DNA from 3 places in the Streptomyces sp. CLCI03 genome. Region 1 is predicted to be linked to each of the others. Evidence: riboswitches for the same ligand, from Rfam matches in the RefSeq annotation. Region 1 holds a riboswitch; each other region holds the start of a gene.
The links. Region 1 has a riboswitch for cobalamin ahead of metE (5-methyltetrahydropteroyltriglutamate--homocysteine S-methyltransferase). Riboswitches for the same ligand answer to the same signal wherever they lie in the genome.

Region 1 (10,277 bases):
GGGAACTCCGAGAAGCACAGGTCCGGGGTGAACCTCGCCACGGGCTCCCCCGCCTCGGCGTCGAGCGCGGAGTGGTGGAACCCCTTCGTGAACTTCTCCCCGGGCCGGGCCGTGGACGGGGACTCCGGCTCCCGCTGGGCGAGCGAGTGGAACGACAACCAGTGGCTGCGCATCGACCTCGGGTCCGCGAACCGCGTGGGGCGCGTCACCCTCGACTGGGAGGCCGCGTACGGCAAGGCGTACCGCATCGAGGTCTCCACGGACGACACGAACTGGCAGACCGTCTGGTCCACGACCGCGAGTGACGGCGGCCTGGACACGGCCCGCTTCTCCGGGGTGACGGCCCGCTACGTCCGCGTCCAGGGACTCCAACGCGCGACGAAGTGGGGGTACTCGCTCCACGAGGTCGGCGTCTTCAGCAGCTGATCCCGCCGAGCGGGACTCCAGGGGCCGGGGTCGGCCGGATCTGCGGATCCGGCCGACCCCGGCCTCCCTCGCACCACGCACCACGCACGACGCACCGCGGCACGAACCGAAAGGAACGCCCATGGCACGGATGCCCTCGGCCGACCGACGCCGGCAGCTGACCGAGGCCGCCATCCGCGCGATGACCCGCGACGGCGTCGCCGGGACGACGACCAGGTCGATCGCCGCCGAGGCGGGCGTGTCCCTGAGCGTCTTCCACTACTGCTTCGACTCCAAGCAGGCCCTGCTCGAATCCGTGATCGCGGCGATCACCGACCACAGCGTCACCCTGGTGAAACAGGCGATCCAGCCCAAGGCCACGCTCCGGGAGACCGTCCGGGCGGGCTTCCAGGCGTACTGGGAGCATGTGTCCGCCCACCCGGGCGAACACATGCTGACCTACGAACTCACCCAGTACGCCCTGCGCCGACCGGACTTCGAGCACCTGGCGCGGCGGCAGTACGAGCGGTACTGCGACACCTACACCGAACTGATCGAGCAGCTCCGCCACCACATGGGCTTCGAACTCCACGTGCCCGTCCGGGTGCTGGCCCACTACCTGGCCGCCATGACGGACGGTCTGACGCTGAACCATCTCGTCCTCGGCGACGACAGGATCGCGGCGAACATCCTCGACATGATCACCGACCACGTCGCGAGTCTCGTCGGCGACGACCGGGAACCCGAAGGCTAGGCCGTTTCGGCGCGGACCTGCCGGGCGGCCTCGACCAGGTTCTCCAGCGAGGCCGCGGTCTCCGGCCAACCGCGGGTCTTCAGGCCGCAGTCGGGATTGACCCACAGCCGCTCGGCCGGGATGGCCCCCAGCCCCTTGCGCAGCAGCGCCGTCACCTCGGCCACGGAGGGGATCCGCGGCGAGTGGATGTCCCAGACGCCGGGACCGACCTCGCGCGGGTAGCCGGCGCCCGCGAGTTCACCGGCGACCTGCATGTGGGAACGGGCGGCCTCCAGGCTGATGACATCGGCGTCGAGGTCCTCGATGGCCGCCACGATGTCGCCGAACTCGGCGTAGCACATGTGCGTGTGGATCTGGGTGTCCGGCCGGACCCCACCGGTGGTGAGCCGGAAGGATTCGGTGGCCCAGGCGAGGTACGCGGCACGGTCGGCGGCCCGGAGCGGGAGGGTCTCGCGCAGGGCGGGCTCGTCGACCTGGATGACCGAGGTGCCGGCCGCCTCCAGGTCGCCGACCTCGTCGCGCAGGGCGAGGGCCACCTGGCGGGCGGTGTCACCGAGGGGCTGGTCGTCGCGTACGAAGGACCAGGCGAGCATGGTGACGGGCCCGGTCAGCATGCCCTTGACCGGCTTGGACGTCCGCGACCGGGCGTAGGTGGTCCAGCGCACGGTCATCGGGTCGGGGCGGGAGATGTCACCGGCCAGGACCGGGGGCCGGACGTAGCGGGTGCCGTAGGACTGGACCCAGCCGTGCTGGGTGGCCAGGTAGCCGGTGAGCTGCTCGGCGAAGTACTGGACCATGTCGTTGCGTTCGGGCTCGCCGTGCACCAGGACGTCGATGCCGGCCTTCTCCTGGAAGGCCAGGATCTCCCGGATCTCCGCCTCGATGCGGTCCTCGTAGCCGGCGGTGTCGATGCGCCCGGCGCGCAGGTCCGCGCGGGCGGTGCGCAGTTCGGTGGTCTGCGGGAACGATCCGATCGTGGTCGTCGGGAGCAGCGGGAGGCCCAGGTGTGCCCGCTGGGCGGCGGCCCGCTGCGCGTACGGTTGGGCGCGCCGCCCGTCCGCGTCGGTGACGGCGGCGGTGCGGGCCCGGACTGCGGGATCGTGGGTGAGGGCGGAGCCGGCGCGGGAGGCCAGGTCGGCCCGGTTGGCGGCGAGTTCGGCGGCGATCGCGCCCGTGCCGCGGGCCAGGCCCCGGGCGAGGGTGGCGACCTCCGCGGTCTTCTGGCGGGCGAAGGCGAGCCAGCGCCGGACCTGCGGGTCGATGTCGCGTTCGGCGGTGGCGTCCAGCGGCACGTGGAGCAGCGAGCAGGAGGCGGCCACGTCCACCCGGTCGGCGAGCCCCAGGAGGGTACCGAGGGTGCCGAGGGACTTCTCGAAGTCGTTGATCCAGATGTTGCGGCCGCCCACGACGCCGGCGACGAGGCGCTTGCCGGGCAGTCCCCCGACGGCGGCGAGGTCGTCGAGGTTTCCGGCCGCGGCCTCGGTGAAGTCCAGGGCGAGCCCCTCGACGGGGGCCTTGGCCAGTACGGGCAGCGCCTCGCCGAGCCGGTCGAAGTAGGAGGCGACGAGCAGCTGGGGCCGGTCGGTCGAGCCGCCGAGCTCCCGGTACGCGCGGGCGGTGGAGTTCAGTTCGGCCGGGGTGCGGTCCTGCACGAGGGCGGGCTCGTCCAGCTGCACCCACTCGGCTCCGGCGGCGCGCAGGTCGGCCAGGACCTGGGCGTAGACGGGCAGCAGCCGGTCGAGCAGGGCCAGCGGATCGAAGTCCGCGGCCACGCCCGGTGCGGGCTTGGCCAGCAGCAGGTAGGTGACGGGGCCGACCAGGACCGGGCGGGCGGTGTGGCCCAGCCGGAGCGCTTCCGTCAGCTCGGTGACCTGTTTGGTCGAGTCGGCGGTGAAGATCGTGTCCGGGCCGAGTTCCGGCACCAGGTAGTGGTAGTTGGTGTCGAACCACTTGGTCATCTCCAGCGGCGCCACGTCCTGGGTTCCGCGCGCCATCGCGAAGTACCCGTCGAGCGGGTCGGCCAGGGCGGCGGCGCGGTGCCGCTCGGGGACGGCGCCGACCATCACGCTGGTGTCCAGTACGTGGTCGTAGTACGAGAAGTCGCCGGTCGGCACCTCGGTGATGCCGGCGTCGGCCAGTTGCCGCCAGTTGGTCCGGCGCAGTTCGCGGGCGGTGTCCCGGAGGGCGTCGGCGGTGGTGCGGCCCTTCCAGTAGGCCTCGACGGACTTCTTCAGTTCGCGGTTCTGGCCCTGGCGGGGGTAGCCGTACACGGTGGCCACGGTGGGCCGTCCGGCGGCGGGGGTCGTGCTGGTCACGGAACTCTCCTTCGCGAGCGTTCTCCTGTGGACCCGATGAGGGGCCGAGGGCGCGAAGGGATGACGAACCGGGCGGATCCCGACCGGGTACGTGCAGGTGCACGCGTCCGCGGTCGTCCGCCTGATGTGTCGCCGACCCGCCCACGAGGTCACCGGGATCTCCGTGCGCGATCGGTCGCGCACGGGCAACGGGCAGGTCTTCGGACTCGCGGGCGCGTCCCGTCGTACGGATGCCGTACGAGACTCCTACTGGCCGTCGCTTCCCAGACCCGGTCGGGTCCAGTGCGTATGACGGCGGTCGTTCCCGCTCACCGCTGCGGGGCAGTCCCGGATTCCCACCGGGTTCCCTCTTACGACGCATCCCGCCTGGCGGACGGGGCGAACCAGCTGCTCGGCCAGAGTAGACGGCGTTCCCCGATGGCGCGCGGAGTTGTCCGGTATTCGGATGGTCGGGCGAGACTCATGGGGGTCGAAATTCGGCCATTGAGTGAATTGCGTCACTGAGGCGCGAGTTGTGTCCCTCTTGTCCGTTTACCGGATCTAACTGCCCGGTCAGCGCAGTACCTTGCAGCTCACTCCATCGAGATCCCTCGATGACCACCGGAAGACCGAGGAAGTATGGCTGGACCGGTCCCGCGCGCCGCGCTCGGCTGCGCCCTGGCACTCGGCGTGCTGACCGCCTGCTCGACGGCGAACGACGCCGACGGCAACGACTACGTCGGGGACTACAGCCGGCATCAGCCGCTCGCCGTCGTCGGATATCCCTCCACGGGATCGCTGGGGATCACCCAGGAAGTGGTGTGGCGGATCGCCGACGGCGACGTCGACGGGCTGGCGTCGCTCGTGTCCGACAAGCAGGGCGAGGGCATCCCCGAGAAGACCGCCCAGAACTGGGTCAGTGCCTTCCGCAAGGGCGCCGGCGGGCCGGTCACCGCGGAGTTCTACGACGAGGGCTCGTACCGCCAGACGGTCGTGCTCTACCTGCACCACACCGGCCAGATCAAGGAGCTCTACGTCCGGGCCGTGCTGGTGGACCACAAGGAGGCCTGGCTGGTGCGCATGACCGAGGCGGACCCCGCCGAAGCCACCGCCGTGGAGCCGTGGATCCCGAAGACACCCGGCGAGCTCGAATCGCGGGTTCCCCGATGAGCGCCCGCCCGAGGACGGCGCTCGTCGTCCGCGCCGCCCTGGCGTCCGTGCTGGCCTGCGGCGCCCTCACCGCGTGCGGCTCCGACGAGGAGGCGCTGCGGTACGCGACCGACTACGCGAACCACGATCCGCTGGGCGTGGTCGGCTATCCCACGTCCGATTCCCTGCGGATCACCCAGCAGTTGGTCTGGCGGCTCGCCGACGGCAAGGCCGAGGAGGTGGAGGCGCTCGCCGCCGACCCCGACGAGGCGAGGGGGGACGTGGAGCGGACCGCCCGGAACTGGATCCGGTCCTTCCATGAGGGGGCCAAGGGGAAGGTGACCGCGGAGTTCTACGACGAGGGGTCCGTGCGGCAGCTCGTCGTCGTCTACTTCCACGACACGGGCCAGACCAAGTCGTTCACGGTCCGCATCACCGGACGGACCGGGGAGGACGGCTGGCACGTCACCATGCGCGAGCCGGATCCGAAGGAGGCCTCGGCGACGCTCGACTGGGTGCCGCGGATCCCCGGGGCCCTCGGCTCGAAGACGCCTCGATGACCCGGTCCGGCGCCGGCGCCGCGTGAAAGGGCGCCGTCCGTGGATTCCTCCACCGGACGGCGCCCTCGACGGCACGGGAACCGGAACGGGACCGGGAGCGGTCGGATCAGGATCGGTCCAGCAGCGTGGTCAGGACCTCGTGGAGGACGGCCGCCGGATCGGCCACCGCCTGCGCCGAGCGCCAGGCCACGAACCCGTCCGGGCGGACGAGGATCGCACCGTCCGGGGTCGTACCGTGCACCTCGGTCCAGTCGCCGCCGTTCGCCGGGATCAGGTCGGCCTCCGGACCGGTGCCGATCGCGTACACGTCCAGGGGCAGGCCGAGCTCTTCGGAGACGGATCGCCCGGCCGCCCGCCACGGCGTCTCCTCCGAGCACAGCAGGACGAAGGAACGTTCGTAGAGGTCCACGGTGGACCTGGGCTCCGGATCGCCCGGAGCGCAGAGCCACATGTGCGGCGCGCGGCTGCCCGGATCGCCGCAGAGCCGCATCCGTTCGGGCACGACCGGTCGGTCCGGATCGGCTCCGAGCACCACGCCCTGGTTGTAGTGGTAGCCCATGGCCACGGACAGGACCCCGCCCTGCCGGCCGCCGGCGCCCGGCGCGGCGTCCGGGAGGGCCGCCGGCGCGGACCCGACGGGGAGCGTGTGCTCGGGGTCGGGCTCGTACCCGGGGTGGCTGTGCTCCGCCGAACGCGCCGAAGCGCGCTCACTGGTGGCCCGGGCCACCGGCAACCGCTCGGTCTCGTAGGTCTGCAGCAGCCCCGGCCCGGCCGAGCCGTTCAGCACCGCGGCGAGCTTCCAGGCGATGTTGTGGGCGTCCTGGATGCCGGTGTTCGAGCCGAACGCGCCGGTGGGTGACATCTCGTGGGCGGAGTCGCCGGCCAGGAAGACCCGGCCGACCGCGTACCGCTCGGCGACCCGCTCGGCGGCGTGCCACGGCGCCTTCCCGGTGACCTCGATGTCCAGGTCGGGTGCGCCGACGGCCCGGCGGATGTGCTCCACGCACCGCTCGTCGGTGAAGTCCTCCAACGTCTCGCCGCGGTCCGGGTGCCAGGGCGCGTGGAAGACCCACCGCTCGGCGTTGTCGACGGGCAGCAGGGCCCCGTCGGCGTCGGGCTTCGTCAGGTAGCACACGATGAAACGCCGGTCACCGACCACATGGGAGAGCATCTGGGACCGGAAGGTGATGCTCACGTTGTGGAACAGGTCTCCGGAGCCGCTCTGGCCGATCCGGAGCGCCTCCCGTACCGGGCTGCGCGGCCCGTCGGCCGCGACGAGGTAGTCCGCGCGCACCGTGCTGTGCTCCCCGGTCTCCCGGTTCTTCACGATCGCGGTGACCCCGCCGGGGTCCTGGTCGAAGGAGAGGAGTTCGGTGGAGAAGCGCAGGTCGGCCCCGAGTGTGGGGGTCACGGACATCAGGACCGGCTCGATGTCGTTCTGGCTGCACAGGCACCATGCCGCCGGGCTGAAACGCGCGAGCGCGCCCCCCGGGTCGATTTCCTCGAAGAGCCACTCCTGGTCGTCACCGGTCAGCGAGCCGCCCTGCATGATGCCGTGGTTGTCCGCCAGGACCGAGGCGGCCTCACGGATCCGGTCCTCGACGCGGGCGACCCGGAACAGTTCCATCGTCCGTACGTTGATACCGCGTCCGCGTGGGTGCATCGAGGTACCCGCGTGCTTCTCGACCACCATGTGCGGGATGCCATGCCGGCCGAGGAAGAGCGAGGTGCACAGACCCACCAGCGAGCCGCCCACGATGAGGACCGGGACGTGGTGGTCGACGTTTTCCTTCATGGCTCTTCCATGCCCTGTACGAGGCCGGTTCCCTCGCTCGTTCACCCGCTTGGTTCTCTCCTCTCGCGCCGCACGGATTACGGAACGACGATCGGTTCGGGTGGCGCCGCCCCGTGGCGACCGTGTGGTCTCGAAGGAGTGTGAAGATGACAACCTTGTCGGAACGGATATCCCAGTCCGCCTTCGACGGCTCGAGGCTTCGGGTCGTGCTGCTGCTGGATCTGTACGACGGTGCGCAGAATCAGTTCCTGGAGGTGTACGAGCATCTCCAGAAGCAGGTGTCCTCCGTCCCCGGACACATCAGCGACGAGTTGTGCCAGTCGATCGAGAACCCGTCCCAGTGGCTCATCACCAGCGAATGGGAGAGCGCACCGCGGTTCTTGGCCTGGATCAACAGTGAGGAACACGTCGCGTCGGTGCAGCCGCTCCACGGCTGTGTACGGGACACCCGCTCGCTGCGTTTCAGCGTGTTGCGGGAGATCGGCAAGGGGCCGGCCCCCGGCTCGCACTCCCCCACCGGCCCGCCCTCCGCCGAAGCCTCCTCACCGGACGCCGCGGATCGGGCCCGGGGCAGCCTCCAGGTCGCTCCACGGCGTGGCGACGGCGTGGTCCGCCACGCGCTCACCTTCACCGTGAAACCCGGCAGCGAACCGGTGGTGGCGGAGCTCCTCGCCGGGTACACGTCCCCGCAGGCCCAGGTGGACGAGACCACCCGGCTGCGCCGCACCTCGCTGTTCATGCACGGCAACCGTGTCGTTCGGGCGGTCGAGGTCGAGGGCGACCTGCTGGCGGCCCTGCGGCACGTGGCCCAGCAGCCCGAGGTACGGGCGTTGGAGGAGGCCATCAACCCGTACCTGGAGCAGGACCGGGATCTCGGTGATCCCGGATCGGCGCGGATGTTCTTCACCCGTGCGGCGCTCCCCGCGGTGCACCATGTGGCGGCCGGCGGACGCGAGCGGGCGGACGTCGGGCGGCACGCCCTCTTCTACCCCGCGAAGGACGGGTGCGGCACGGCGCTCGCCCGGCTCCTCGCCGGGCAGGACGAGGCGGCCGTGGACGACCCGACGAGCCCCATCGAGGGCAGCACCGTCTTCCAGCGCGACGACATCGTCGTGCGCCTCCTCGACCTGCGCGGCCCGCTCGACGCGCGCCCCGCACTCGCCCTCGGTGTCGAGGGCGACCACAAGGCCGCCGTGCTCGCCCGGCTGCTCGACAGCGCCAAGGACGGCGTCCCCACCACCGACCAGGAGATCTCCCGCTTCCTCGCGCGCTCTGAAATGCGCCTGATCACCGACCGGCGTTCGCCGGTCCAAGCCTGAGGAGTTGTCCGTCATGACCGCTCGACTGACCATGGAAGAACTGGCCGCGCTCATGAAGAAGGGGGCCGGCGTCACCGTCGACCCCGCGGCCATGGCGAGCCGCCCCGACTCGGGCTTCGACGAGTGGGGCCTGGACTCCCTGGGCCTCCTCGGCATCGTCGGTGAGCTGGAGAACCGGCACAGCCGGCCGCTGCCGGCCGACGCGGACCGGTGCAAGTCCCCGCGCGAGTTCCTCGACCTCGTCAACAACGCCCTGGCCGCCTGACAACGCCGCCCGGGACACCGCCCACGCCCTCGAGACCGGCTTCGTGCCGGTCTCGAGGCGTTCGGTCGTATGCCGGGGGGCATCAGCCGGGCACGGTGCACTCGAACGCGTGCAGGTACGCGTTGACCGGCTGGATCTCGCCGATCACCAGGCCGGCGTCCTCCATACGGGCGCAGAGGCTGGCCTTGGTGTGCTTCGCGCCGCCGACGTTGAGCAGCAGCAGCAGGTCCATGGCCGTGGTGAACTTCATCGACGGGGTGTCGTCGACCAGGTTCTCGATGATGACGACCCTGGATCCGGGGCGGGCAGCCTCGACGACGTTGCGCAGGGTCCTGCGGGTGCTGTCGTCGTCCCACTCCAGGATGTTCTTGATGATGTACATGTCGGCGTCGACCGGGATGGCCTCGCGGCAGTCCCCGGGGACGATGTCGGCCCGTGCGGCGAGCGGCCCGTCCTCGCGCAGGCGCGGGTCCGCCTTCGCCGCCACGCCCGGCAGGTCGAGCAGGACGCCCCGTACCGTCGGGTGCTTCTCCAGCAGGCTCGCCAGTACGTGGCCCTGGCCGCCGCCGATGTCCGCGACGACCGAGATCCCGGTGAGGTCGAGGAGCTCCGCGACGTCCAGCGCCGACTGCATGCTGGAGGTGGTCATGGCCCGGTTGAACACGTGGGCCGACTCGTGCGCGTCCTGGTGCAGGTAGTCGAAGAACCCCTTGCCGTACAGCTCCTGGAAGACGCTGCCGCCGGAGCGGACGGCGTCGTCGAGCCGCGGCCATGCCTGCCAGGTCCAGGGCTCGGTGCACCACAGGGCGATGTAGCGCAGGCTGTGCGGGTCGTCCTCGCGCAGCAGGTGCGACATCTCGGTGTGGACGAACCGTCCGTCCTCGGTCTCCGCGAAGATCCCGTAGCAGGACAGGGCGCGGAGCAGTCGCTGCAGGGGCAGCGGCTCGGCGTTCACCGCGGTCGCGAGCTCGGCCGCGGTGGCGGGCGACTCCCCGAGGGCGTCGGCCACTCCCAGGCGGGCGGCGGCCCGTACGGCGGCGGCGCAGGCCGCCCCGAAGACGAGCTCGCGCATGCGCATGGCCGGCTGGGGGGTGTGCTGGGGGGACGGGATCGGGGTGGTGGTGGGACTTACCGTGGTCATGACGTCTCGATTCTGCTGATCGGGGGGATCACGCGTCAGCACATCCCGGCCGGCACGGAGGATGCGCACCGGTTGTTGACGAACTGGTTGCCCGTTCCGGTCCCCTGGTTGGCCAGGTCCGCCGGCTTGTTGTCCCGCACCACGTTGTCCCGGATGACGTTGTCGGTGTTCGTCGCGCCCACGAAGCTCTTGAACAGCAGGATTCCGCCCGACAGCGGGGAGGCTCCGACGTTGCCGCGGATGTCGTTCGAACGGATGACCGTCTGCTCCGCCCCGGTGAGGACGATGCCGACGCCCTGGATGTCGGGGAGGCGGGTGTTGCCCTTGCAGAACTTGTTGTTCTCGTGGATCCGGTTGTTGCGGATGGTCATGTCGCCGGCTCCGGGCTCGCCCTCGTCGCCGACGACGAAGATGCCGCCGCAGTTGCCGGTGAGCTCGTTGCCGTAGACGGAGAGGTTGCGCACGCGTCGGACGGTGACGCCGATCCGGTTGCCGGTCAGCGTGTTCCGGCGGACCACGGCGCCCAGGGTGTCGGTGGCGCCGCCCTCCCGGTCGACGGTGTTGGCGATGAAGAGGCCCGACTCGGCGTTGTCGC
Region 2 (10,277 bases), 720 kb from region 1:
TCCGCCAAGGGCTACCGCGCCGGTCAGATCGCCTCGGCCGGTCTCGTCTCCCTCGCGCACGGCACCAACGACGCGCAGAAGACGATGGGCATCATCACCCTGGCCCTCATCGCCGGCGGCGCGATCGCGCCCGACGCGAACCCGCCGGTCTGGGTCATCGTCTCCGCCGGTCTGGCCATCGCGATGGGCACCTACCTGGGTGGCTGGCGCATCATCCGCACCATGGGCACCGGCCTGACCGACCTGCAGCCGCAGCAGGGCTTCGCCGCCCAGACCTCGGCCGCGTCCGTCATCCTCGCCTCCTCGAACCTCGGCTTCTCGCTCTCCACCACCCACGCGTGCTCCGGCGCCGTCATGGGTTCGGGCCTGGGCCGCAAGGGCGGTGTGGTCCGCTGGTCCACCGCGACCCGCATGTTCATCGCCTGGGGCCTGACCCTGCCGGCCGCCGCGCTGGTCTCGGCCGGTGCCGAGCTGGTCATGCGTTCCGGTGACATCGGCGTCGCCGCCGTCGCCGTCTTCCTGGTCGCCTCCTGCCTCGCCATCTGGGTCATCTCCCGCCGCCAGGTCGTCGACCACCACAACGTCAACGACGTCGAGCGGGCGGACGTCGAGGCGCCGGGTGTCGTCACCACGGCCATCGCGGCCGTCACCGTCCCGCCGACCGTCGCCGCCGCCGGTACCACCGCCGCGGTCACGGACGAGGACCTCAAGGCCACCATCCCGGCCGAGACGACCGCCCCGACGACCGCACCGGCTCCGGCCGCCGCGGTCTGACCGAGACATACAGAGGAAACGGCAGTATGAAGATCGACTGGGAAGCACTCGGCTCCGTCTTCGGGGTCAGCCTCTCCGCCACCGTCGCCCTCGTGGCCCTGTTCACCCTGGGCCTGGTGGGCCTGTCCAAGCACGAGACGGCCACCGAGCAGGGCGGCACCGCCACCCTCGCCCGCACCGGCGCGTACCTCTGCTTCGGGCTCGTCGCGGCGGCCGTGACGTACGGGATCTACCTGATCGTCTCCTGATCCGCCGCCGTAGGGCGGGTCGGGTGTGAAGGCTCCCTCCGGGTTTGTCCCGGGGGGAGCTTTCGCGTTCCCTCCTTCGCCCTCCGTCCCCGCCGCACCGCAGGTCAACGGCGAGTTGACGGGCGTTCGAGGCGCGTGGTGGACTGCCGGAGCCAATACGGCGGCATGGAGAGGAAGTCCGGTGCGAATCCGGCGCGGTCCCGCCACTGTCACCGGAATCGCACGCCGCGCGTGCGTCCCGGGAGCCAGGAACTCTCGCCGCCGGACACGTCGAACCAGGGCGCGGACCCTGAGTGAGGACATACCTGCCACCATGCGTGCCGATCGCGTCTTCGCGTACGGCGCCACGGCGGGCCTGATCGGCGACCGGATCCTCGGAGATCCGCGCCGAGGGCACCCCGTGGCCGCCTTCGGACGGGCCGCCGCCGCCGTCGAACGCTCCCTGTGGAGCGACGACCGCGCCCGGGGCCTCCTGCACACCCTGGTGTGCGCCGGGGGCGCGGCCGCCGTCGGAGCGCTGGGCGCCCGCGCCGTGCGCTCCCGGCCCGCGGCCGCCCGTATCGCCCTGACCGCCGCCGCCACCTGGGCCGTCGTGGGCGGCACCTCCCTGGGCCGGGAGGCCCGCGCCATCGCGGGCGCGCTCGCCGCCGGGGACATCGAGGTGGCCCGGGAACGGCTGCCCCACCTGTGCGGACGCGACCCCCAGGCCCTGGACGGACAGCAGATGGCCCGCGCCGTCGTGGAGTCCGTCGCCGAGAACACCTCCGACGCGGTGGTGGGGGCCCTCGTATGGGGCGCCGTAGCCGGAGTCCCCGGACTGCTGGCCTTCCGCGCCGTGAACACCCTGGACGCGATGGTCGGCCACAGGTCCCCCCGCTACCTGCGCTACGGCTGGGCCTCCGCCCGGCTCGACGACCTGGCCGGCTGGCCGGGGGCCCGGCTGACGGCGGTCGCCGCCGTACTGGCCGGCCCCGACCGGCGGGGCGCCGTACGGGCCTGGCGCGCGGACGCCGCCGCACACCCGAGCCCGAACGCCGGCCCCGTGGAGGCCTCCTTCGCCGGGGCGCTGGGCGTCAGACTGGGCGGAACCCTGGCGTACGGCGGCCGGGTCGAGCACCGGGCCGTACTGAACGGCGAGGCGGGGCGACCGGTGGAGGTCGCGGACATCGAGCGGGCGGTACGGCTGTCGCGCCAGGTGACCTGGCTGGCCCTGGGCGCCTGCGTGGCCACCCGGATGCTGGTGGCACGAGCAGGAGCGGTACGCGGGGTACGAGCGGTACGAGGGGGACGCGCATGAGCGGCACGAGGCGCGGCGGGGGTCTGCTGGTCGCGGGCACCACGTCGGACGCGGGCAAGAGCGTGGTGACCGCGGGCATCTGCCGCTGGCTGGCCCGCCAGGGCGTGAAGGTGGCGCCCTTCAAGGCACAGAACATGTCGCTGAACTCCTTCGTCACCCGGGAGGGCGCCGAGATCGGGCGCGCCCAGGCGATGCAGGCCCAGGCGGCCCGCGTGGAGCCGACCGCGCTGATGAACCCGGTGCTGCTCAAGCCCGGCAGCGACCGCAGCAGCCAGGTCGTCCTGCTGGGGAAGCCCGTGGGCGAGATGAGCGCGCGCGGGTTCTTCGGGGGAGCTGGGGGGTCGTCCCCCGGGAAGGCGCTGCACGGCGGGCGCCAGGAGCAGCTCCTCGGCATCGTCACGGAGTGCCTGGAGCAGCTCCGGGGCACGTATGACGCCGTGATCTGCGAGGGGGCGGGGAGTCCGGCCGAGATCAACCTGCGCCGGACCGACATCGTGAACATGGGCATCGCGCGCGCCGCGCGGTTCCCGGTGGTCGTGGTCGGGGACATCGACCGCGGCGGGGTCTTCGCGTCGTTCTTCGGGACGACCGCGCTGCTCTCCCCCGAGGACCAGTCCCTGATCGCGGGCTATTTGGTCAACAAGTTCCGCGGTGACGTGTCGCTGCTGGAGCCTGGCATGGAGATGCTGCGCGGCCTGACGGGCCGTGCCACCTTCGGGGTGCTGCCGTTCCAGCACGGCCTGGGCATCGATGAGGAGGACGGCCTGCGGGTCTCCCTGCGCGGGGCGGTGCGCGAGTCCGTGGTCGCGCCACCGGTGGGTGAGGACGTCCTGCGGGTCGCGGTGTGCGCGGTGCCGCTGATGTCGAACTTCACGGACGTGGACGCGCTCGCGGCGGAGCCGGGGGTCGTGGTGCGGTTCGTGGACCGGGCCGAGGAACTGGCCGACGCGGACCTGGTCGTCGTACCGGGCACCCGGGGCACGGTGAAGGCCCTGGAGTGGCTGCGCGAACGCGGGCTCGCGGACGCGCTGCTGCGCCGGGCCGCCGAGGGGCGGCCGGTGCTGGGCATCTGCGGCGGGTTCCAGGCGCTGGGCGAGCGGATCTCGGACGAGGTCGAATCGCGGGCGGGCGAGGTGGACGGCCTCGGGCTGCTCCCCGTGCGGGTGCGCTTCGAGCGGGAGAAGACCCTGGCCAGGCCGGTGGGTTCGGCGCTGGGCGAGGACGTCGCGGGCTACGAGATCCACCACGGCGTGGCCGAGGTGCTCGGTGGCGAGGCCTTCCTGGACGGCTGTCGCGTCGGGTCGGTGTGGGGCACCCACTGGCACGGATCGCTGGAGTCGGACGGCTTCCGCCGGGCGTTCCTGCGCGAGGTGGCCGCCGCCGCGGGGCGGCGCTTCGTCCCGGCGCCGGACACGTCGTTCTCCGTGCTGCGGGAGGAGCAGCTGGACCTGCTCGGCGACCTGATCGAAGAACACGCCGACACGGACGCGCTGCTGCGGTTGATCGAGGGCGGAGCCCCCGCGGGCCTCCCGTTCCTGCCGCCGGGCGCCCCGTGACGGGCCGGGCCCTGCGGGCCTGTCCCCCACCCCGCCCCTTCCCGGGACCGGGCTCCGCCCGGACCCGGCGAGCGACGCGTCCCCGGAAGGTCTCGTCCCCGCGGGAACGGGAACCACGACAAGAGCTCGATCAGGTGCTCGCGCAGGAGGGGGACATCCCCGCCGGAGCGGGGAGCAGGAACGCCGGCACGGCGAAGCGCAGGTACAGCGGCACCGATGTCCATCGCAAGCCACTCGAAGGAGTGACCATCTCGTGAGCAGCACCCACTTCCCGTTCTCGGCCGTCGTCGGGCAGGACGACCTGCGGTTGGCTCTTCTGCTCAACGCCGTGAGCCCAGCGGTCGGCGGGGTGCTCGTGCGCGGTGAGAAGGGGACCGCCAAGTCCACCGCCGTGCGCGCGCTGTCGGCGCTGCTGCCGCAGGTCGACGTCGTTCCCGGCTGCCGGTTCTCCTGCGCACCGGCCGCACCCGACCCGTCGTGCCCGGACGGCCCGCACGAGTCCGGCCCCGGCGCCCTGCGGCCCGCGCGCATGGTGGAGCTGCCCGTCGGCGCCTCCGAGGACCGGCTGGTCGGTGCTCTGGACATCGAACGCGCTCTCGCCGAGGGGGTGAAGGCCTTCGAGCCCGGCCTGCTGGCCGACGCGCATCGCGGGATCCTCTACGTCGACGAAGTGAACCTGCTCCATGACCACTTGGTGGACGTGCTGCTGGACGCCGCGGCGATGGGCGCCTCGTACGTGGAGCGCGAGGGCGTCTCCGTCCGGCACGCGGCCCGCTTCCTGCTCGTCGGCACGATGAACCCCGAGGAGGGCGAGCTGCGGCCGCAGCTCCTCGACCGGTTCGGGCTCACCGTCGAGGTGGCCGCCTCCCGCGAGCCCGCCCAGCGCGTCGAGGTGGTCCGCCGCCGGCTCGCCTACGAGGACGATCCCGCGGGCTTCGCGACCCGCTGGGCCGGGGACGAGCACGAGGTCCGGGCCCGGGTGGTGGCCGCGCGGGCGCTGCTGCCGAAGGTCTCGCTCGGCGACACCGCGCTCCTGCAGATCGCGGCGACCTGCGCCGGGTTCGAGGTCGACGGGATGCGGGCCGACATCGTGATGGCGCGGACCGCGACCGCGCTGGCCGCCTGGGCCGGGCGGACCGACGTACGGAAGGAAGACGTCCGGCAGGCCGCCCTGCTGGCGCTCCCCCACCGGCGGCGCCGCAACCCCTTCGACGCGCCCGGGCTCGACGAGGACATGCTCGACCGGATCCTGGACGAGTTCCCCGACGAGGACCCGGAGCCCGAGCCCGAGCCGGAGCCCGAGGGCCCCGGCGACAGCGGCCCCGAGGACGACGGCCCCGGCGGTGGTCCCGACGGCGGTCCCGGTGGCACGCCCCCGCAGGGTGACGGGTCCCAGGACCCGGGTACCCCGGCCGAGTCTCCCGAGACCCCCGAGACCGGCGAGGCCCCCGCGGAGGCTCCCGAGGCTCCGCAGCCCTCCGCCCAGGAGGCGGCCGGGCCCGAGCAGGCCGCGGTGCGTGCCGCCGAGCCGTTCCGGACCAAGATGCTCAGCGTGCCCGGCCTCGGCGAGGGCGCGTCCGGGCGCCGGTCCCGCGCCCGCACGGCCCACGGCCGCACCACCGGCTCCCAGCGCCCCCGCGGCCATCTGACGAAGCTGCACCTGGCCGCCACCGTCCAGGCCGCCGCCCCGCACCAGAAGGCGCGCGGCCGCGACGGGCGCGGCCTGGTGATCCGTAAGGACGATCTGCGCCAGGCCACGCGGGAGGGCCGCGAGGGCAACCTCGTCCTCTTCGTCGTCGACGCCTCCGGCTCCATGGCCGCCCGGCAGCGCATGAGCGCGGTCAAGGGCGCCGTGCTGTCGCTGCTCCTGGACGCGTACCAGCGCCGGGACAAGGTCGGCCTGATCACCTTCCGGGGTGCCACGGCCGAGCTGGCCCTGCCGCCGACCTCCTCGGTGGACGCGGCGGCGACCCGGCTGGAGCAGTTGCCGACGGGCGGCCGCACCCCGCTGGCGGCCGGGCTGTTGAAGGCCCACGAGGTGCTGCGGATCGAACGGCTGCGGGATCCCTCGCGCCGGCCGCTGCTCGTGGTGGTCACCGACGGGCGGGCCACCTCGGCCGGGAACGTCGGGGGCCGTACGGACAGCAGCCCGCGGGAGCTCGCGGGGCACAGCGCGCGGCTGCTGCAGGCCGGGGGCGTCGCCTCCGTGGTCGTGGACTGCGAGTCCGGGCCGGTCCGGCTCGGGCTGGCCGGCGTACTGGCCCAGGACCTCGGCGGTCCCGCCGTCACGCTGGACGGGCTGCGGGCCGACTCGTTGGCCGGGCTCGTGAAGAACGTACGTACGGCAGTGGCATCCACTGCATCACCCCACAGCAGCAGCAACAGCAACAGGAGGGCCGCTTAATGCCTCAGGGACAGCCGTCCGTCGTTCCGGACGACGGGCTCACGACGCGCCAGCGCCGCAACCGTCCGCTGGTCTTCGTCCACACCGGTCCCGGCAAGGGCAAGTCCACGGCGGCCTTCGGACTGGCGCTGCGCGCCTGGAACCAGGGCTGGCCGATCGGGGTGTTCCAGTTCGTCAAGTCGGCGAAGTGGAAGGTCGGCGAGGAGAACGCGCTCAAGGTGCTCGGCGCCTCCGGCGAGGGCGGCTCCGTCGTCTGGCACAAGATGGGCGAGGGCTGGTCCTGGGTCCAGCGGGACGCGCAGCTCGACAACGAGCAGGCGGCCAAGGAAGGCTGGGAGCAGGTCAAGCGCGATCTGGCCGCCGAGACGCACAAGCTGTACGTGCTGGACGAGTTCGCCTACCCGATGCACTGGGGCTGGATCGACGTCGACGAGGTCATCGAGGTGCTGCGCAGCCGTCCCGGCACGCAGCACGTGGTGATCACGGGCCGCAACGCGCCGGAGAAGCTGGTGGAGTTCGCGGACCTCGTCACCGAGATGACCAAGGTCAAGCACCCGATGGACACGGGGCAGAAGGGCCAGAAGGGCATCGAGTGGTGACTTCGTTCAACGTACCCCGGCTGGTCATCGCCGCTCCCTCGTCGGGCAGCGGCAAGACCACCGTGGCCACGGGCCTGATGGCGGCCTTCTCGGAGCGCGGCCTCGCCGTGTCCCCGCACAAGGCCGGGCCCGACTACATCGACCCCGGCTACCACGCGCTGGCCACCGGCCGGCCGGGACGCAACCTCGATGCCTTCATGTGCGGCCCGGAGCTGGTCGCCCCACTGTTCGCGCACGGGGCGACCGGGTGCGATCTGGCCGTGGTCGAGGGCGTCATGGGGCTCTACGACGGGGCCGCGGGCCGGGGTGAACTGGCGTCGACGGCGCAGGTCGCGAAGTTGCTGCGGGCGCCGGTGGTGCTGGTGGTCGACGCCTCCTCGCAGTCGCGGTCCGTGGCGGCGCTGGTGCACGGCTTCGCGTCCTTCGACCCGCAGGTGCGTCTCGGCGGGGTGATCCTGAACAAGGTCGGCTCCGACCGGCACGAGGTGATGCTGCGGGAGGCCCTGGAGGAGGCGGGGATGCCGGTGCTCGGCGTCCTGCGGCGGGCTCCGCAGGTGGCCACGCCCTCGCGTCACCTGGGCCTGGTCCCGGTGGCCGAACGGCACACCGACGCGCTGGCCTCGGTGTCGGCGCTGGCCGCGCAGGTCCGGGCGGGCTGCGACCTGGACGCCCTGATGGCCCTGGCGCGTACGGCTCCGCCGCTGGAGTGCGCGGCGTGGTCGCCGACCGCCGCGCTGACGCGCGGCGGGGGCCGTACGTCGGCCTCGCCGGCGTCCGAGGCGCAGGGGTCCGAGGGCGACGCCCTCGGCGACGGCGCCGCACCGGCAGGCCTCGGCGGAGCCCCCGGCAGGCGGCCGGTGGTCGCCGTCGCGGGCGGAGCGGCGTTCACGTTCTCCTACGCCGAACACGCGGAGCTGCTCACCGCCGCCGGAGCGGAGGTCGTCACCTTCGACCCCCTGCGGGACGAGGCACTCCCGCCCGGCACCGCCGGCCTGGTGATAGGCGGCGGCTTCCCGGAGATGTACGCGCCCGAACTGTCCGCCAACGAACCGCTGCGGGCGGCCGTCGCCGCCTTCGCCGCGGCCGGCGGCCCGGTCGCCGCCGAGTGCGCCGGGCTGCTCTACCTGGGCCGATCGCTGGACGGGAAGCCCATGTGCGGGGTGCTCGACGCCGACGCGCGGATGTCGGAGCGCCTGACCCTCGGCTACCGCGAGGCGGTGGCCCTGTCCGACAGCGCGCTCGCGCGGGCCGGAACCCGGCTGCGCGGGCACGAGTTCCACCGGACGGTGATCGAGCCGGGCGCCGGGGCGGCCCCGGCCTGGGGGTTCACGCACCCGGAACGCCGGGTCGAGGGCTTCGTGCGGCAGGGCGTACACGCCAGCTACCTGCACACCCACTGGGCGGCGGAGCCGTCCGTCGCCCGCCGCTTCACGGAAGCCGCGGCAGCACGGCGGTGACCTCCGTCCCCGGCCGGCACTCAGTCCGCGATGCCCACCACGAGCCAGATCCCGGCCACCCCGCCCACCGTGCACATCAGCGTGGACAGGGCGGGGTGCTTGTGGTGGGCCTCGGGGAGGATCTCGGCGGAGGCGAGGTACAGCAGGACGCCTCCGAAGAAGCCGAGGTACGCGCCGAGGGGTTCCTCCGGAAGGGTGAACAGCACAGTGGACGCCGCGCCCACGACCGGGGCGACGGCGTCCGCGAAGAGCATCATCAGGGCCTTGCGGCGGTCGTCCCCGTAGAGGCTGGTGAGCGTGTACGTGTTGAACCCGTCGGCGAAGTCGTGGGTGATGACGGCCAGCGCCACGGCCACGCCCATCCCCCCGCCGACCTGGAAGGCCGCTCCCAGGGCCACCCCGTCGGCGAGACTGTGGCCGACCATGGCGGCGGCCGCGGTGAGTCCGACCTGGGGCACGCGGGCCCCGTCCTCGGCCCCGTGCGCGGCCTGGCGGACCGCCAGCAGCCGTTCCACGACGTGCGCGACCAGGAATCCGGCCACGAAGAGCAGCAGGGCGAGCGGGACCCCGAACACCTCGTCGCCCGCCGCGTGGAGGGCCTCCGGGAGCAGGTCGAGGCCGACGACGCCGAGCATCAGCCCGCCGGCCAGGCCCAGCACGAGGTGGCGGCGGTCGGTGACGCGCTGCGCCGCCCATCCGCCCGCCAGGGTCATCAGGAACGCGCCCAACGCGACGATCACGGCCATGCGCCCCTGAATACAGACTCATCGCCCCGCGCGCACGTCCGCGCGCGGGTGGTGGGCGGCGGAGTGTTGACGAACGGCCGGTGCGGGTGATGTGTGGGTGTGCGTGCCGGTGACGGTGACGGTGACGGTGACTACGGAGGGAGGGCCCGCGGTGGGCGAGTACACGACGCAGGTGGTGGTCGGGGTCGGCGGACGCGCGGGGGTTTCCGTCGCGGAGGTCTGCGCCCTGGTCGAGGAGACGCTGCGGGGAGCCGGGCTGGCCGTGGGGTCGGTGACGGCGCTGGCCACGGTGGAGTCGAAGGCGGGCGAGCCCGGGATCACGGGTGCGGCGGAACGTTTCGGCGTTCCCCTGGTGAGCTACCCCGCCGACCGGCTGGCCGCCATCACCGTCCCGCACCCCTCGGAGGCGGCGCGTACCGCCACCGGGACCCCCTCGGTGGCGGAGGCCGCCGCTCTCGCGGGCGGCGGGGAACTCCTCGTACCCAAGCGGCGGTCGGTGTCGGCGACCTGCGCCGTGGCCGCGGCGCACCCGCACGACCTGCGCCACCACGGGGACGCCGAGGTGATCGACGCGGGCTCCGCACTGGTGGACCTGGCCGTCAACGTACGGGCGGACACACCCCCGGACTGGCTCAAGCGGCGGATCGCCGCCTCCCTCGGGGATCTCGCCGCATATCCCGACGGGCGGTCCGCCCGCGCGGCGGTGGCGGCTCGACACGGGCTGCCGGTCGAGCGGGTGCTGTTGACGGCCGGGGCCGCGGAGGCGTTCGTACTGATCGCCCGGGCGCTGGGAGCGGTGCGGCCGGTCGTGGTGCATCCGCAGTTCACCGAGCCGGAGGCCGCCCTGCGGGACGCCGGACACCGGGTCGAGCGCGTGGTGCTGCGGGCGGCGGACGGCTTCCGGCTGGACCCGGCGGCCGTGCCCGAGGACGCGGACCTCGTGGTGATCGGCAATCCGACCAACCCGACGTCCGTGCTGCACCCGGCGGGGATCCTCGCCGCGCTGGCCCGGCCGGGCAGGATCCTGGTCGTGGACGAGGCCTTCATGGACGCGGTCCCGGGTGAACGGGAGGCCCTGGCCGGGCGGATGGACCTGCCGGGCCTGGTGGTGCTGCGGAGCCTGACCAAGACGTGGGGGCTGGCGGGACTGCGGATCGGCTACGTCCTGGCCGAGCCCGAGGTGATCGCCAAGCTGG
Region 3 (10,277 bases), 4.0 Mb from region 1:
GCGTTGCAGGACTGGCCGCTGGCCCGGCGGGCCTGGCAGGCGTACGGGCTGAAGGTGCCCGGGGACGCCGCCGGGGCGGGCGAGCCGGTCGGGATGGAACTGGGCAGCGCCGCCGTGCGGCTGTCGCCCGAGGGCGAGGCCGAGGTGGTCTGGGGCCGTCGGCTGGACCCGGCCCGGCTGGAGGTCCTGTCGATCCCGCTGCCCTCCTCCGGGCGGCGGTGGGGCGAGGTCGTGCTCCACGACGGGGTCCCGCACGGAGAGCGGGTGACCGCGGCCGGCCCCTCGTACCCCGTGTTCGACGAGATCGAGCTGTGGGCGCCGTCCCCGGTGCCGACCTGGGTGGTGCTGCTGGAGGCGGCCACCGAGGCGGACCGCGACGCGCTGGAGCAGCTGGCCTCGGACGCCGGATTCGCCGCCGAGGACTGGTCCTCGTCGGTGCGTCTGCTGTGCCGGACCTGCTCGGAGAGCGAGATGCCGAGCGACGAGGGCGACGGTGAGCAGCACCTCGATCCGCACGACCACAGCGAGCCCGGCCACCCCGGACCGCTCGGCCACCGTACGGCCGGCTCGGGCTCCCTGTGGGTCCCCGAGCGCGAATGCGGGATCGCGGCACCGGCCGGTCTGGTGCGCGGACTGCTCGACGGCTGGGTCGCGGACAGCCCTGGCACCCGCGAGTGGCGAGATCTCGAAGAAGTCTGCTGATCCGGGGCCGTACGCTGTACGGGCACATCGGTGACCACCACGGCCATCGGTGACCGGGACTTACGGAAGGCGTACGGCGGACATGGCGCAGCAGGAGAACGAGGTTGTCGAGAGCGTGAACGACGGGTACGTCGTGGACACCGAGGACTGTGAGGCGCGCGAGCTCGCCCACCGTCAGCGCGGTACGGCCCGTCCGATCACCACGGTCGGCAACCCGGTCCTGCACAAGGAGTGCAAGGACGTCACCGAGTTCGGCGACGAGCTGGCGCAGCTGATCGACGACATGTTCGCCAGCCAGAAGGCCGCCGAGGGCGTGGGCCTGGCAGCGAACCAGATCGGCGTGGACGCCAAGGTCTTCGTCTACGACTGCCCGGACGACGACGGCAAGCGGCACACCGGTGTCGTGGTCAACCCGAAGCTGATCGAGCTGCCGGCCGCCGCCCGTGTGCTGGACGACTCCAACGAGGGCTGCCTGTCGGTCCCGACGGCGTACGCCTCGCTGGCCCGCCCGGACTACGCCGAGGTCGAGGGACAGGACGCGCAGGGCAACCCGATCAAGGTGCGCGGCACCGGCTACTTCGCCCGCTGCCTGCAGCACGAGACCGACCACCTGTACGGCTACCTCTACATCGACCGCCTCTCGAAGCGGGACCGCAAGGACGCCCTGCGTCAGATGGAAGAGGGCACCCCGCGCTACGAGACCGTCCCCAACGCCTGATTCCGGACGACCTCCTAGGCGGCCTGCGGGCCCCGGAAGGCGCGCCGGAAGGAATTCGGCGTGGTGCCCAGGGTCCGCAGGAAGTGGTGGCGCAGGGCGGCCGCGTTGCCGAAGCCGCAGCGGCCGGCGATGGCGTCCACCGTCTCGCCGGTCGACTCCAGCAGCTCCTGCGCCAGCAGGACCCGCTGGCGCAGCACCCACTTGTACGGGGTGGTGCCGGTCTCCTGGAGGAAGCGGCGGGCGAAGGTCCGCGGGGACATGTGCGCCCGCTCCGCGAGCTGCTCGACGGTGATCTCCTCGCCCAGGTGGCGGGCCATCCACTCGATCACCTCGCCCACCGTGTCGCAGGCCGTGCGCGGCAGCGGCCGCTGGATGAACTGGGCCTGCCCGCCGTCGCGGTGCGGCGGTACGACCATCCGGCGCGCGATGATGTTGGCCACCTCGGCCCCGTGCTCCTGGCGGACCACGTGCAGGCAGGCGTCGATGCCCGAGGCCGTGCCGGCGGCGGTGATCACCGGGCCCTCGTCGACGTAGAGCACGTCCGGGTCGACGACCGCCCGCGGGAAGCGCCGGGTCAGGGCCGCGGCGTGCATCCAGTGCGTGGTGCACCGGCGGCCGTCCAGCAGTCCGGCGGCGCCCAGGACGTAGGCCCCGCTGCACACGCTGAGGACCCGCGCGCCCCGCTCCACGGCCCGGCGCAGGGCCGCGAGCAGGGGCTCGGGGTAGATGCGTACGCCCGCGTCACCGGAGGCGGGCAGGCAGATCAGATCGGCCTCCTCCAGCCGCTCCAGCCCGTGCGCGGGGGTGATGCCGAAGGCGCCCCCGCCCACGGTCAGCGGCCCCTCCTCCGCCGCGCAGACGGCGAAGTCGTACACCGGTACGCCCATGTCACTGCGATCGATTCCGAACACCTCGCAGAAGATCCCCAGCTCGAAGGGGGCGACTTTGTCGACGAGGGCCACGGCCACGTTGGTCAGCATGACCCCAGTGTGGCAGTAATTCGGTCTTCTGTGACAGTACTGCCACTGTCGATCATGGGCGATCAGGCGGACAGTAGAGCTATGACCACCTTCGTGAGTTACCTCGCCGTCCTCGCCGTCGCCGCCCTCGTCCTCGGGCCCAGCCTCTACGGGATCCTGCGCGACCGGCGGATCGACCAGCAGATCCGGGCCGTCGCGACCCGGCTCGTGTGGCTGCCCCGCCAGCGCGCGGGCGGCCTCCCGCCCACCCCGCGCCGGCGCGCCTTCCGGCCCGCCCCCCGGCGGTACTGGGGCCCCATCGCCCACTGAGACACCGGGGAACGCGAGAAGCCGGGACACGGAAACCTCCGCATCCCGGCTCCCCGGTCGATCACTCCCCGGAACTCCTGGGGAGTCGTGGAACCCTCGAACCCTAGAAGTCCTCGTCCAGGTCGACCGTGCCCTCGACCGCGACCTGGTAGGCCGACGGACGACGCTCGAAGAAGTTCGTCAGCTCCTGCACACCCTGCAGCTCCATGAAGGAGAACGGGTTCTGCGAGCCGTACACCGGCGGGAACCCGAGACGGACCAGACGCTGGTCCGCGACGCACTCCAGGTACTCGCGCATCGACTCGGTGTTCATGCCCGGCAGGCCGTCACCGCACAGGTCGCGGCCGAACTGCAGCTCCGCCTCCACGGCCTCCTTGAGCATGTCGGTGACCTGCTGCTGGAGGGCGTCGTCGAAGAGCTCCGGCTCCTCCTTGCGGACCGTGTCCACGACCTCGAACGCGAAGTTCATGTGCATGGTCTCGTCACGGAACACCCAGTTGGTGCCGGTGGCCAGGCCGTGCAGCAGACCGCGCGAGCGGAACCAGTACACGTACGCGAAGGCACCGTAGAAGAACAGGCCCTCGATGCACGCCGCGAAGCAGATCAGGTTCAGCAGGAAGCGGCGGCGGTCGGCGGCCGTCTCCAGCCGGTCGATCTTCTCGACCGAGTCCATCCACTTGAAGCAGAACTGCGCCTTCTCGCGGATGGAGGGGATCTCCTCGACCGCGTCGAAGGCCGCCGCGCGGTCGTCCGGGTCGGGCAGGTAGGTGTCGAGCAGCGTCAGATAGAACTGGACGTGCACGGCCTCCTCGAACAGCTGGCGCGACAGGTACAGGCGCGCCTCAGGGGAGTTGATGTGCTTGTAGAGCGTCAGCACCAGGTTGTTCGAGACGATCGAGTCGCCGGTCGCGAAGAACGCGACCAGTCGGCCGATCATGTGCTGCTCGGAGGGCGTCAGCTTCGCGAGGTCCGCGACGTCCGAGTGGAGGTCGACCTCCTCGACGGTCCAGGTGTTCTTGATCGCGTCCCGGTAGCGCTCGTAGAAGTCCGGGTAGCGCATCGGGCGGAGCGTGAGCTCGAAGCCCGGGTCCAGGAGGTTCTTGTTGTCGTTGGAGCTCATTACTGGCAGGCCTCGCAGGACTCGGGGTTCTCAAGGGAGCAGGCCAGCGCCTCGGCGTCGGCGACCGCCTGCGGCAGCTCGACGGGGGTGGCCGCCTGCGCGGCGCGGGCGATCTTCGTCGCCGGGCGCGAGCGCAGGTAGTAGGTGGTCTTCAGACCCTGCTTCCAGGCGTACGCGTACATCGAGCTGAGCTTGCCGATGGTGGGCGTCTCCAGGAACAGGTTCAGCGACTGCGACTGGTCCAGGAACGGCGTACGGGCCGCCGCCATGTCGATCAGACCGCGCTGCGGGATCTCCCACGCCGTGCGGTACAGCTCGCGGACCTCGGCCGGGATCCAGCCGAAGCCCTGGACCGAGCCGGAGGAGTCGCGCAGCGCCTCACGGGTCTGGGCGTCCCACACGCCGAGCTGCTTGAGCTCCTCCACCAGGTAGCCGTTCACCTGGAGGAACTCACCGCTGAGCGTCTCGCGCTTGAACAGGTTGGAGACCTGCGGCTCGATGCACTCGTACACGCCGGCGATCGAGGCGATGGTCGCCGTCGGGGCGATGGCCAGGAGCAGGGAGTTGCGCATGCCGGTCTCGGCGACGCGGGCGCGCAGCGCGTCCCAGCGCTCCGGCCAGTTCAGCTCGACGTCGTAGTGGTCCGGGTGCAGGACACCACGGGCGGTACGGGTCTGCTCCCAGGCCGGCAGCGGGCCGCTGCGCTCGGCGAGGTCGCAGGAGGCCTCGTAGGCGGCCAGCATGATGCGCTCGGAGAGCTTGGTGGACAGGGCCTTCGCCTCGGGGGAGTCGAAGGGCAGCTTCAGCTTGAAGAAGACGTCCTGGAGGCCCATCGCGCCCAGGCCCACCGGGCGCCAGCGCGCGTTGGAGCGGCCGGCCTGCTCGGTCGGGTAGAAGTTGATGTCCACCACGCGGTCGAGGAAGGTGACGGCGGTGCGGACGGTCTCGTCGATCCGCTCCCAGTCGATCTCCGGGCCGTCCGCCGTGTCGATGACGAACGCGCCCAGGTTGACCGAGCCGAGGTTGCAGACGGCCGTCTCGCCGTCGTTGGTGACCTCGATGATCTCGGTGCACAGGTTCGAGGAGTGGACGACGGTGCCCGGCTCGGCGGTCTGGTTCGCCGTGCGGTTGGAGGCGTCCTTGAAGGTCATCCAGCCCTGACCGGTCTGCGCGAGGGTGCGCATCATCCGGCCGTACAGGTCGCGGGCGGGCATGGTCTTGCGGGCCAGGCCGTCGGCCTCCGCCTTGCGGTAGGCGGCGTCGAAGTCGTCGCCCCACAGGTCGACCAGCTCGGGCACGTCGGCCGGGGAGAACAGCGACCAGTCGGCGTCGGCGTTCACGCGGCGCATGAACTCGTCCGGCACCCAGTGGGCGAGATTCAGGTTGTGGGTGCGGCGCTGGTCCTCACCGGTGTTGTCACGGAGCTCCAGGAACTCCTCGATGTCCGCGTGCCAGGTCTCCAGGTAGACGGCGGCGGCGCCCTTGCGGCGGCCACCCTGGTTCACGGCGGCGACGGACGCGTCGAGGGTCTTCAGGAACGGCACGATGCCGTTGGAGTGGCCGTTGGTACCGCGGATCAGCGAACCGCGGGCGCGGATGCGGGAGTACGACAGGCCGATGCCGCCCGCGTGCTTCGACAGGCGCGCGACCTGGTGGTAGCGGTCGTAGATCGAGTCGAGCTCGTCCAGCGGGGAGTCCAGCAGGTAGCAGGAGGACATCTGCGGGTGCCGGGTGCCGGAGTTGAAGAGCGTGGGGGAGGACGGCAGGTAGTCCAGACGGCTCATCAGCCGGTACAGCGAGGCCACTTCCTCGACGGCCTGGACGCTCTCGTCGGCGGCCAGACCGCACGCCACGCGCAGCATGAAGTACTGCGGGGTCTCGATGACCTGACGGGTGATCGGGTGGCGCAGCAGGTAGCGGCTGTGCAGGGTGCGCAGGCCGAAGAAGCCGAAGCGGTCGTCGGCGCCCTCGGCGAGGGTCAGCTCGACGAGCGAGTCGAGCCGGCTCGCGTGCGTACGGACGAACTCGGCGGTGCGGTCCGCGATGAGGCCCTCGCGGTGGCCGACCTCGACGGAGGCCGAGAAGGAGGTGGAGCCCTGGCTCGCGGCCTCGTCGCGCACGGCCAGCGTCAGCAGGCGGGCGGCGAGCCGGGAGTAGGCCGGGTCCTCGGAGATCAGACCGGCGGCGGCTTCGGTGGCCAGCCCGCGCAGTTCGGCGTCGTCGGCGGCGGAGCTGCGGCCGCGCAGCGCGGAGGCCGCGACCCGGCCGGGGTCGGTGTCGGGGAGGTCCGCCGTCAGTTCGGTGAGGGTACGCAGCAGCGTGGCCCCCGGGCCCTCGGTGTTGTCGCCAGAAGTGGACTCGGCGCGCGGTGCGGAAGGCGCGATGGTCACGGCGGGAGCTCTCCCTCGCTCGGCCCGGTCATCGGCGGGGCGGGGCGCGAGCGGGCGCATGCGGGCGCGACGAGAACGCGTACCCCGCATGGCGTCCACCGGCCCAACCGCGAGGCCCGGACGAATCGGCACCCGGTTCGGTCGAGCCGGGCGCGCTGTCGGCAGGTCATCGGACTTGGTGTCCGGTAGCCGGACACTTCATACCGTTGCGGGACAGTTCCGGATTCGCACCGGATTCCCCTGCGGCGACAGCAGGCATGAGCATACATGTGGGGGCGGCCCTCTGCGGTAACCCCCACATGTAGTGTCGGCGTGGCTACAGCTTGAGCCGGTAAGTGAGGAGTGTCAGGCCTTCGATCGGCGCCCAGTCCCGCTCCGGAGTGCGTACGAAGCCCAGTCGCGCGTAGATCCGATGGGCCCCGGCCATGCCGCGTTGGGTGGACAGAACCAGGCCGGTCACCCCCTCCAGCGCCCTCGCCCGCTCGACGCAGGCCCGCACCAGAGCCTCTCCGGCACCTTGGCCGCGCGCCTCGTGGGCCACCGCGAGCATCCGGAACTCGGCCTCGTCCGGGGCCGCGATGTCGGCGAGCGGGCTGCCCGGAGCGGCGAAGGTCACACCGCCCAGAAGCCGTTCGTCGCGCACGGCGACGAGCACCTCGCCCTCGGCGGCCCGACCGGCCACGTCGCGCAGCACGTTCAGGTAGTGGTCGTCCTCGTTGAAGTCCAGATGCCCGTCGGCGAGGTAGGCCCGCGCCGTGATCTCGCCCAGCTCCGCGTACTCGGCGGGTCGCACCGCCCTGATCACCATGTCCATGCGGTCGAGTGTGCAGGAGGGGCGCCGACGGGCGGGTGCCGGGCGGACGAAGGCCCCGCCGCGGGGAGCGGCGGGGCCTTCGGCGTGCGGGGTGGTTCAGCAGCAGCGGAAGCCCTCGCGGGGGTCCGCCTCGCGGGCGTCCGTGCGGGCGCGCTCGAAGGCGCGGCGGGTCAGGACCTCCGCGTCCGGGTCGTGGGAGCGGGCGTGGGCCACGTACCGGTCGTACGCGGCCTCCCCCGAGAACTCCCGTACGTAGAACCGCGCCTTCGCCAGCGCGCTGCGCACGCTCATCAGGCCACCGGCTCCTTGACGTGTCCGCCGCCCGCCTCCGGACCCGCCGCGGCGAGCTCCGCCCGCTCCTCGGCGGTCGCGATCAGCCCGGCCGGGGCGACGATCTTCGACTCGGTCCACGGGGTCTCGGAGAGGGTCGCCGAGCCCGGGTCGCGGACGGCCTTGAGGCAGGTCCGGGCCGCGTCCGCGAGGACCACGATGATCAGGAGGGCGAAGAGGGCGCACAGGACGCCGTCGACCGTGGCGTTGGTGACCACGGTGTGCATGTCGTCCATGTTCTTGGCGGGCGCCAGGACCTTGTCGGCGTCGATTCCGGCCTGGTACTTGTCGCGCTGGGCGAAGAACCCGACCTTCACGTCCTCCGAGAAGATCTTCTGGTAGCTCGCGGTCAGGGTCACGGTGGCGTCCCAGACCAGCGGGACGCCCGTCACCCAGGCCCACTTGAGCCGGCCGGACTTGATCAGCAGCGTGGTGCAGACGGCCAGCGCGACCGCGGCGAGCAGCTGGTTGGCGATGCCGAAGAGCGGGAAGAGCTGGTTGATGCCGCCGAGCGGGTCCTTGATGCCGACCCACAGGAAGTAGCCCCAGCCGGCGACGACGATCGCGCTCGCGAACCACACGCCGGGCTTCCAGCTGACGTCCTTGAAGGACTTGTGCACGTTGCCGAGGGTGTCCTGGAGCATGAACCGGCCCACGCGGGTGCCCGCGTCGAGCGTCGTCAGGATGAAGAGCGCCTCGAACATGATGGCGAAGTGATACCAGAACGCCTTCATGCCGGCGCCGCCGACGACGGCGGAGAAGATCTCCGACATTCCGAGTGCGAAGGTCGGCGCACCGCCCGTGCGCGAGAGCAGGCTGGCTTCCTCGACGTCCTTGGCGGCCTGGGCGAGCGCCTCGGGGGAGACGGCGAAACCGAAGTTGGTCACCGCCTGGGAGGCGGACTCGACCGTGGTGCCGATGATTCCGGGCGGCGAGTTGACCGCGAAGAAGAGGCCGGGCTCGATGATGCAGGCCGCGATGATCGCCATGACGGCGACGAACGACTCGGTCAGCATGGCGCCGTAGCCGATCATGCGGACCTGGGTCTCCTTCTGGATCATCTTCGGGGTGGTTCCCGAGGAGACCAGGGCGTGGAAGCCGGAGAGCGCGCCACAGGCGATGGTGATGAAGACGAAGGGGAACATCGACCCGGCGAAGACCGGTCCGTCGCCGCGGGCGGCGAAGTCGGTGATCGAGGGCATCTTCAGCGTGGGCATCGCGATGACCACGCCGATGGCGAGGAGCGCGATGGTGCCGACCTTCATGAAGGTGGAGAGGTAGTCGCGGGGCGCGAGCAGCATCCACACCGGCAGCACCGAGGCCAGGAAGCCGTACACCACCATCCAGATGACCAGCGTCTCCTTCTCCAGGGTGAAGGTGTCCGCGAAGGAGGACTCGGCGACCCAGCCGCCCGCGACGATGGCGAGCAGCAGCAGCGCGACGCCGATGACGGAGACCTCGGTGACCCGACCCGGTCGCAGGACGCGCAGGTAGAAGCCCATGAAGACGGCGATCGGGATGGTCATGCCGATGGAGAAGACGCCCCAGGGCGAGTGCGCCAGGGCGTTGACGATGACGAGGGCCAGGACCGCCAGCAGGATGATCATGATGGCGAACACGGCGATCAGGGCGGCGGCCCCGCCGACGGGGCCGATCTCGTCCCGGGCCATCTGGCCGAGCGAACGCCCGTCGCGGCGGGTGGAGAAGAACAGCGTGACCATGTCCTGGACGGCCCCGGCGAAGATGACGCCGGCAACGATCCAAATGGTGCCCGGCAGATAGCCCATCTGCGCGGCGAGTACGGGTCCGACGAGCGGACCGGCGCCGGCGACGGCCGCGAAGTGGTGGCCGAAGAGCACTCGGCGGTCGGTGGGATGGAAGTCGACACCGTTGTCAAGGCGTTCGGCGGGGGTGGCCCGGGTGGCGTCCACCTTCAGCACGCGGTTCGCGATGAAGCGCGCGTAGAAGCGGTAGGCGATCGCGTACGAGCCCAGCGCGGCGGCGAGCAGCCAGGCGGCGGAGATCTCCTCGCCGCGCGAGAGCGCGAGTACGCCCCAGCCGATGGCGCCCACGAGTCCGACGAGCACCCACGCGGCGATGGACCGGGGAGAAGGCGAGCCCGACGTACTGCCCGGACTCGCCGCGTCCCGTTCTGTCCCTGTTGCTTCCGGTTCAGGCATGACCTCGTCCCCTCGTCGATCATCTGCGTAAGCGCAGGGAATCTACGGGGGATCGCCCGCTGAGCGTAAGACCCCGTCCGTATTCCGGTATGTGAAGGAATCGAGGACGCGGGGTCCGACGGGCCAGGTCGGGCGGGGTGGGAGGGGTGAGGTCAGACGGCGGGGCGCTTGAGCCTGGCGACGAACTTGTACCGGTCGCCGCGGTACACCGACCGCACCCACTCCACCGGTTCGCCGTCGGCGTCCAGGGAGTGCCGGGAGAGCATCAGCATCGGCAGGCCGACGTCGGTGCCGAGCAGGCCGGCCTCGCGCGGGGTGGCCAGCGAGGTCTCGATGGTCTCCTCGGCCTCGGCCAGGTGCACGTCGTAGACCTCGGCGAGAGCCGTGTAGAGGGAGGTGTACTTGGCGAGCGAACGGCGCAGCGCGGGGAAGCGCTTGGCCGACAGGTGCGTGGTCTCGATGGCCATCGGCTCACCGCTGGCCAGGCGCAACCGCTCGATGCGCAGCACCCGTCCACCGGTGGTGATCTTGAGCAGTCCGGCGAGGGTGTCGTCGGCCGTCACGTAGCCGATGTCGAGGAGCTGGGACGTCGGTTCCAGTCCCTGGGCCCGCATGTCCTCCGTGTACGAGGTCAGTTGCAGCGCCTGGGAGACCTTGGGCTTGGCGACGAAGGTGCCTTTGCCCTGGATCCGCTCCAGTCGCCCCTCTACGACCAGTTCCTGGAGGGCCTGTCG

Region 2: another riboswitch for cobalamin. It lies ahead of ACWG52_RS28355 (cobalamin biosynthesis protein); the one in region 1 lies ahead of metE (5-methyltetrahydropteroyltriglutamate--homocysteine S-methyltransferase).
Region 3: another riboswitch for cobalamin. It lies ahead of ACWG52_RS13065 (ribonucleoside-diphosphate reductase subunit alpha); the one in region 1 lies ahead of metE (5-methyltetrahydropteroyltriglutamate--homocysteine S-methyltransferase).

Annotation. Positions count from the first base shown of each region.
Region 1 is NZ_CM132132.1:6,863,580-6,873,856, reverse strand. Features, by position in the region: gene ACWG52_RS31810 (galactose-binding domain-containing protein) at 1-426, shown strand, start outside; gene ACWG52_RS31805 (TetR/AcrR family transcriptional regulator) at 548-1,159, shown strand; gene metE (5-methyltetrahydropteroyltriglutamate--homocysteine S-methyltransferase) at 1,156-3,474, opposite strand; cobalamin riboswitch at 3,649-3,877, opposite strand; gene ACWG52_RS31795 (hypothetical protein) at 4,093-4,623, shown strand; gene ACWG52_RS31790 (hypothetical protein) at 4,620-5,162, shown strand; gene ACWG52_RS31785 (FAD-dependent oxidoreductase) at 5,269-7,002, opposite strand; gene ACWG52_RS31780 (SchA/CurD-like domain-containing protein) at 7,104-8,276, shown strand; gene ACWG52_RS31775 (acyl carrier protein) at 8,290-8,541, shown strand; gene ACWG52_RS31770 (methyltransferase) at 8,624-9,682, opposite strand; gene ACWG52_RS31765 (right-handed parallel beta-helix repeat-containing protein) at 9,718-10,277, opposite strand, start outside.
Region 2 is NZ_CM132132.1:6,140,915-6,151,191, reverse strand. Features, by position in the region: gene ACWG52_RS28365 (inorganic phosphate transporter) at 1-774, shown strand, start outside; gene ACWG52_RS28360 (hypothetical protein) at 801-1,022, shown strand; cobalamin riboswitch at 1,145-1,296, shown strand; gene ACWG52_RS28355 (cobalamin biosynthesis protein) at 1,336-2,319, shown strand; partial or broken gene ACWG52_RS28350 (cobyric acid synthase) at 2,316-3,984, shown strand; gene ACWG52_RS28345 (putative cobaltochelatase) at 4,129-6,279, shown strand; gene cobO (cob(I)yrinic acid a,c-diamide adenosyltransferase) at 6,279-6,878, shown strand; gene ACWG52_RS28335 (cobyrinate a,c-diamide synthase) at 6,872-8,335, shown strand; gene ACWG52_RS28330 (ZIP family metal transporter) at 8,356-9,081, opposite strand; gene cobC (Rv2231c family pyridoxal phosphate-dependent protein CobC) at 9,233-10,277, shown strand, end outside.
Region 3 is NZ_CM132132.1:2,905,547-2,915,823, reverse strand. Features, by position in the region: gene ACWG52_RS13090 (tetratricopeptide repeat protein) at 1-702, shown strand, start outside; gene def (peptide deformylase) at 785-1,420, shown strand; gene ACWG52_RS13080 (helix-turn-helix domain-containing protein) at 1,435-2,400, opposite strand; gene ACWG52_RS13075 (hypothetical protein) at 2,482-2,709, shown strand; gene ACWG52_RS13070 (ribonucleotide-diphosphate reductase subunit beta) at 2,813-3,829, opposite strand; gene ACWG52_RS13065 (ribonucleoside-diphosphate reductase subunit alpha) at 3,829-6,219, opposite strand; cobalamin riboswitch at 6,363-6,484, opposite strand; gene ACWG52_RS13060 (GNAT family N-acetyltransferase) at 6,536-7,033, opposite strand; gene ACWG52_RS13055 (YbdD/YjiX family protein) at 7,130-7,324, opposite strand; gene ACWG52_RS13050 (carbon starvation CstA family protein) at 7,324-9,543, opposite strand; gene ACWG52_RS13045 (GntR family transcriptional regulator) at 9,696-10,277, opposite strand, start outside.